DNA from 3 places in the Massilia sp. LXY-6 genome. Region 2 is predicted to be linked to each of the others. Evidence: predicted binding sites of a transcription regulator. Region 2 holds the regulator's gene; each other region holds the start of a gene.
What was found. Region 2 encodes FNR, which switches genes on or off when oxygen is low (the NO sensors DNR and NnrR bind a similar motif). Its sites were predicted from a motif close to TTGATNNNNATCAA; they were not measured.
Positions count from the first base shown of each region.

Region 1 (2,266 bases), on a different contig from region 2:
AAGCGCTCGTCGTTCGGGCCGGCCATCGGGCTGCCGGGCAGCATGTTGATATGATCGTTCAGCACCACGATGCTGCCGGCGTCGACTTCAGGACGCAGCGAACCGGCGGCGTTGGTCACGAACAGCAGTTCGCAGCCCAGCAGCTTCAGGGTACGCACGGCGGAAGTCATCACGCCCGGGCCGTAGCCTTCATAGAAGTGGCCGCGGCCCTTCATGCAGGCGACCGGCACGCCGGCCAGGGTGCCCAGCACCAGTTCGCCGGCGTGGCCGTGCACGGTGCTGATCGGGAAGCCCGGCAGGTCGGCGTAGCTGATCGCCACCGCATCGCTCATCTGCTCGGCCAGCACGCCGAGACCGGAGCCGAGGATGAGGGCCACACGCGGCGTGAAACCGGGCTTGCGGGCGCGGATGACGTCGGCGGCTTCGAATGGGGTGTTGCTGAGCATGGATGGCTTCCTTGTGATGTTCGCTTGGAGTTGGGCTATTGCTGTATTGATGCTGGGTGGACCGGAGAGGCCTTTTACTGCGGGCGACGCACGGAATGCGGGATTCGGCGCACCAACATGATCGAACTATGCATTATCGTGGATTGGTATGGCAAATACCAAATTTTTGCTTGATTTATATATAGAATGTATAAATAACTGATTCTCGCTCGATGCCTGGAGATACATCGTTCAGCCCGCCCCAGTCAGAGGGACGGCATCTTTGCGTTGACGCCATCCAAACAAGTGTTTAACATCCAAAACAATTGTTTATATCCATTTGACTGTCTCCCACCGTGACCGAGCACTCCAAAAAACAACAGTTGCTTGAGCTGATCCGCGCCAACCCCTTCATCGCGCAGCAGGACTTGGCCATCAGCCTCGGCTTGTCGCGCTCGGCCGTGGCCGGGCACATCGCCGGCCTGATCCGCGAGCGCAAGCTGCTGGGGCGCGCCTACGTCCTGCCGGACCGCCGGCCCGTCACCTGCATCGGCGCGGCCAACCTCGACCGCAAGCTGCGTTCGCTGGCCGGCATCGCCCTGCATACCTCGAATCCCGCCAGCCAGAGCGAATCCTTCGGCGGGGTCGCGCGCAACATCGCCGAGAACCTGGCGCGCCTGGGCACGCCGGTTGCTTTACTGACCGCGACGGGCAAGGACAGCTCGGGCGCCGCCCTGCTCGCGCATGCGGAGCAGCTGGGCATCGACCTGGGCGGCACGCTCCAGCTGCCGGATGTGGCCAGCGGCACCTACACGGCGGTGCTGGACCAGGATGGCGAGATGGTGGTCGCGCTGGCCGACATGGCCCTCTACGACCGCCTCGATCCGGCCTTCCTCGACAGCCGCCAGGCCCAGCTCGCGGCCAGCGCGCTGGTGGTGGCCGACCTCAACCTGCCGCTCGATACGGTCGATGCCCTGGTGGCGCAGGCACGCCGCAGCGAGCTGCCCTTGGTGCTGGTGGCGGTGTCGGAACCGAAGATGGCGCGCCTGCCAGACGACCTCACCGGCGTGCGCCTTTTGATCCTGAACCGCGGCGAGCTCGCGGCGCGGGTCGGGCGCGAACTGGCCAGCGAGACCGAGCTCGATGCGGCCGTGGCCGAGGTGCGGGCGCAGGGCGTGCGCGACCTGGTCGTGACGCGCGGCGCCGAGGGCGTGCTGTACACCCGCGGCGGCGCGGGTGAAGACCAGATCGTCTGCCTGTACGCGCACAGCGCCGAGGTGGTTGACGTCACCGGCGCCGGCGACGCCTTCGCGGCAGCCGTGTGCTGGTCGCTGATGCAGGACGCGGACGACCTCGGGCTGGCCTGCCGCCGCGGCCTGAAGCTGTCGGCGCTGACCCTCGGCGTGGCAGAAACGGTGCACCCGCGCCTCGGGCCGGACAGCCTGCTTGACGTAGCCGGCGAGCCCGCCACTCCACTCAACACGAACACCCAGGACTGAACATGCAAGCTTTTCTCCAGTTTTCCCCGGAAGTACAGGCCGCCCGCGCCGCCGGCAAGCCGGTCGTCGCCCTCGAATCCACCATCATCTCCCACGGCATGCCCTACCCGCAGAACGTGCAGACCGCGCGCGAAGTCGAGCAGGTGATCCGCGACGCCGGCGGAGTTCCCGCCACCATCGCCATCATCGACGGCCGCATCTGCATCGGCCTGTCCGAAGACCAGCTCGAACTGCTGGGCCAGTCGAAGGATGCGATCAAGGTCAGCCGCCGCGACCTGGCCTATGTGCTGGCCACCGGAAAGCTCGGCGCCACCACCGTGGCCGCGACCATGATCTGCGCGA
Region 1 is NZ_JBKFGF010000072.1:6,246-8,511, reverse strand. It holds gene xapA (xanthosine phosphorylase) at 1-446, opposite strand, end outside; gene ACI48D_RS24360 (carbohydrate kinase) at 809-1,924, shown strand; gene ACI48D_RS24355 (pseudouridine-5'-phosphate glycosidase) at 1,927-2,266, shown strand, end outside.
Region 1: the regulator FNR is predicted to act here: its motif matches at 617-630, upstream of ACI48D_RS24360 (carbohydrate kinase).

Region 2 (2,266 bases):
ACCACGGCCTGGATCGGCGCCACGATCAGCAACATCCACATCGCCATCGACAGCATGGTGCGTACCGCCTCGCCGCGTTGGCCATCCATGCGCCCCCTCAAGAGATGCCAGGCGGCCGAGCTGCCCACGAACAGCGCGGTCGACAGGAAGGCGGCGATCGACATGTGCACCAGCCGGTAGGGAAACGAGGGATTGAAGACGATCTTCAGCCAGTCGACCGGCACCATGCGCCCATCGACGATGGCGTAGCCCTGCGGGGTCTGCATCCAGCTGTTCGAGCCGAGGATCCAGGTGGCGGAGATAAGCGTTCCGAGCGCCACCATGCAGGTGGCCAGGAAGTGCAGCCCGGGCCCGACTTTGGTCCAGCCGAACAGCATCACGCCCAGGAAGCCGGCCTCCAGGAAGAAGGCGGTCAGCACCTCGTAGGCTAGCAGCGGCCCGGTGATGGCGCCGGCGTACTCCGAAAAATAGCTCCAGTTGGTGCCGAACTGGTAAGCCATCACGATCCCGGACACCACGCCCATGCCGAAGTCGACGGCGAAGATCTTCAGCCAGAAGTGGTAGAGGTCGACGAACACCTGGCGCTTCGTCTTCAGCCAGCACAGCTCCAGCACCATCAGGTAACTGGCCAGGCCGATGGTGATGGCCGGGAACAGGATGTGGAACGACATCGTGAACGCGAATTGCACGCGCGCCAGGTCCAATGCCGCCAAGCCGAACATGAAAGTCCCCCTCGCTATTGTCGTGTGCAGAATCTAGCATGGGCCAGGGCGCGCACGATTGGCAGGATGGCAAGGGGCCGGTCCGGCAAAAATGCCACAGTATATGAAATGGCCGTCAAGACCGGGGCCGGCAAGCGGCCCCGAGCGCAGCAACGGGCCGTATAATCCGGATATCGACAGCCAACCGCCTCCTTCCTTCGCGATGACCCAGGCCATTACCTTCCCAAGCGACAACAAGCCCCTCAACGTGCAAGCGCTGAAGGCCAGCTGCGCGGCCTGCAGCATGCACCAGCTCTGCCTGCCGATGGGCCTGGAGGATGCGGACATCGACCGCCTCGACAAGATCATCGGGCGCCGCCGCCGCCTCGAGCGCGACGAAGCCCTGTACAAGATGGGGGAGCCGTTCCGCAACCTGTACGCGGTGCGCTTCGGGCATTTCAAGACCTACCAGGTGAATGCCGCCGGCGAAGCCCAGATCACGGGCTTTCAGATGGCCGGCGAACTGCTGGGCATGGATGCGATCAGTGGCGACCGCTATCGCTGCGATGCGGTGGCGCTGGAAGACAGCGAAGTCTGCGAGATTCCCTTCGCCAACCTGGAAGAGCTGTTCGGCCACGTGCCGGCCCTGCTGCGCCATTTCCACCGCATCATGAGCCAGGAAATTACACGTGAGCAAAACGTCATGCTCCTGCTCGGGAATATGCGGGCCGAGCAGCGTTTCGCCGTCTTCCTCGTCAATAAATCCGCTCGTTACGCCGCCCGCGGCTACTCGCCCACCCAGTTCGCCCTGCGCATGTCGCGCGAAGACATCGGCAACTACCTCGGCCTGACCATCGAAAGCGTCAGCCGCCTGCTGTCGCGTTTCAAGAAACTGGGGCTGGTCGCGATCGACAAGCGCGAAGTGACCCTGCTCGACCTGCCGCGCTTGAAGGCGATGGCGGCGGGGACGGAGCAGTGCAGCCCGATGGCGTGAGTGCGCGTGCTTCAGCGCGCATCAAGTACTTGCCAAGGCCCGGACTTCGGGGCACGATGAGCTCATATGCTCGAGCCACCCACAAGAAGGAGACAAACGATGATCAAGGTGAGCGTCATGTATCCCAACAGTCCCGAAGCACGTTTCGACGACGCCTACTACCGTGAGCAGCACATGCCCATGGTGAAGAAGCTGATGGGCGACTACTGCAAGTACTACACGGTGGACAGGGCGATTTCGGCCGGCCCGTCCGCATCGAATACGCCCTACATCGCCATGGGCCACCTGTTCTGCGACTCGGTCGATGCCTTCCAGGCCGGCTTCGGTCCGCATTCGAAGGAAATCATGGCCGATATTCCGAACTACACCAACCAGACCCCGGTCATCCAGATCAGCGAGGTCGTGGTCGGATAAGCTCACCCGGCGGCGGCAACAGCGCCGCCGGGTGAGGACCTCAGGGCATCAGGCTTGCTTCTGCTGCGCCACCCAGCGCTGCACGATCTCGCCCAGCACATCCAGCGGCACCGAACCGTTCTTCAGCACCACGTCGTGGAAGGCCGGCAGCGAGAAC
Region 2 is NZ_JBKFGF010000051.1:44,155-46,420, forward strand. It holds gene ACI48D_RS21235 (cytochrome ubiquinol oxidase subunit I) at 1-722, opposite strand, end outside; gene fnr (fumarate/nitrate reduction transcriptional regulator Fnr) at 925-1,695, shown strand; gene ACI48D_RS21245 (EthD family reductase) at 1,795-2,109, shown strand; gene ACI48D_RS21250 (DUF885 domain-containing protein) at 2,158-2,266, opposite strand, start outside.

Region 3 (2,266 bases), on a different contig from region 2:
GCTCGTGTACCGGCCAGCTGGGTGATCCCCTTGCCCGGCGGATTGACGCTGTTCGAAGCGATGGCCCTCGGCACCGCCGGCTTCACCGCCGGGCTGGCGATCGTCCGGATGGAAGATAACGGCCTGGCTCCCGCCAAAGGCCCGGTCGTGGTCTCCGGCGCGACCGGCGGCGTCGGCGGACTGGCGATCGACATGCTGGCATGCCTGGGGTATGAGGTGCTTGCCCTGACGGGAAAGGCAGCGGAGCAGGACTACCTGCGCGGGCTCGGGGCAAGCGGCGTGAAGCTGACTTCTTCCATCGATCATCAGAAGGTCCGGCCACTCGAGGCGGGACAGTGGGCCGGCGCGGTGGACAATGTGGGCGGACCGATCCTGCACTGGATGCTGGCGACCATGAAGCAGGCGGGTACCGTCGCCAGCATCGGCAATGCGGCGAGCATCAAACTCGACACCACGGTGTTCCCCTTCATCCTGCGCGGTGTGAGCCTGCTCGGCATCGACTCCGGCTACATGGGTTCGCCGACGCGCGAACGTGTCTGGAGCCGCCTGGCTTCCGACCTCAAGCCACGCCATCTGCACGACATTACCCGGACGATCGAGCTCCAGTCCTTGCCGTCCGCTTTCGACGATTTCCTGCAAGGTCGCGTAAAGGGACGCACCGTCGTCAAAATAGCCGCCTGATAAACGGAAGATCCGGCGCCGCGCGCCGGAACCGCTTTCCCATCCGCGCGGCCTGCAAGGGCTGCGCCGGCCTCGCCGCAGCGCGAGCGCGTCCCGCATTCATGTGTTGTTGCGCCCTTTTTTTCATAACGCCGAACATGATTCCGCATTATGAACTCCCTGCTGCCGTGCAGCGCAAGAATATTTCGCACCACAAGAGACCGTTCCACGATACGGAAACAAGATCGCAATCCCTTGTATTTAAATGATTTATTTCTTTTACATATCCTGCGCGCGCATCGTCGCAGTGCAGCAAACCTATTTATTATTGAGACAAGTCAACCGGCTTTTTCATTCAATCCGCAAACCCTGGAGTTATTCATGTCTCAGTATCAAAACGATATTCAAGCCATTGCCAGCCTCAAGACCCTGCACGGCAGCGCGTGGAATGCAATCAATCCGGAATCGGCCGCGCGCATGCGGACGCAAAACCGTTTTAAAACGGGGCTCGACATCGCCCGCCATACCGCGCGGATCATGCGCGCCGATATGGCGGCCTACGATGCCGACCCGTCCAGGTACACCCAGTCGCTTGGATGCTGGCATGGCTTCATCGGCCAGCAAAAAATGATCTCGATTAAAAAGCACTTCAATAACACCGATCGCCGTTACTTATACCTGTCGGGCTGGATGGTGGCGGCCCTGCGTTCGGAATTCGGCCCCCTGCCCGACCAGTCGATGCATGAAAAGACGGCGGTCGCCGGCCTGATCAAGGAGCTGTATACCTTCCTGCGCCAGGCCGACGCCCGCGAGCTTGGCGGCCTGTTTCGCCAGCTCGATGCCGCCTCGGGCGCCGCCAAGGAGGCCATCCAGCGCCAGATCGACGAGCATGTGACCCACGTGGTGCCCATCATCGCGGACATCGACGCCGGATTCGGTAACGCCGAGGCAACCTATCTGATGGCCAAGCAGATGATCGAAGCGGGCGCTTGTTGTATCCAGATCGAAAACCAGGTCTCCGACGAAAAGCAATGCGGTCACCAGGACGGCAAAGTCACCGTTCCGCACGAGGACTTCCTCGCCAAGATCCGCGCGGTACGGTATGCCTTCCTCGAACTGGGCGTCGACGATGGCGTGATTGTGGCGCGTACCGATTCTCTGGGAGCAGGCTTGACGAAACAGATCGCCGTCACGCATGAACCTGGCGACCTTGGCGACCAGTACAACGCATTCCTGGACGTCGAAGAGGTGTCCGCCGACTCGATGAAAAATGGCGACGTGGTCATCAATCGGAATGGAAAGCTCGTGCGTCCGAAGCGGCTTCCGAGCAACCTGTTCCAGTTCCGCGAAGGGACGGGCGAAGCACGCTGCGTGCTGGACTGCATCACCTCGCTGCAGCACGGTGCCGACCTGTTGTGGATCGAAACGGAAAAGCCGCATATCGCGCAGATCGGCGGCATGGTGAAGGAGATTCGCAAGCTCATTCCCAACGCAAAGCTGGTCTATAACAACAGCCCATCCTTCAACTGGACCTTGAATTTCCGCCAGCAGGTATTCGACAGCATGAAAGCCGAAGGCAAGGATGTCAGCGCGTACGAGCGCAACA
Region 3 is NZ_JBKFGF010000023.1:101,115-103,380, reverse strand. It holds gene ACI48D_RS12065 (oxidoreductase) at 1-681, shown strand, start outside; gene ACI48D_RS12060 (isocitrate lyase) at 1,042-2,266, shown strand, end outside.
Region 3: the regulator FNR is predicted to act here: its motif matches at 989-1,002, upstream of ACI48D_RS12060 (isocitrate lyase).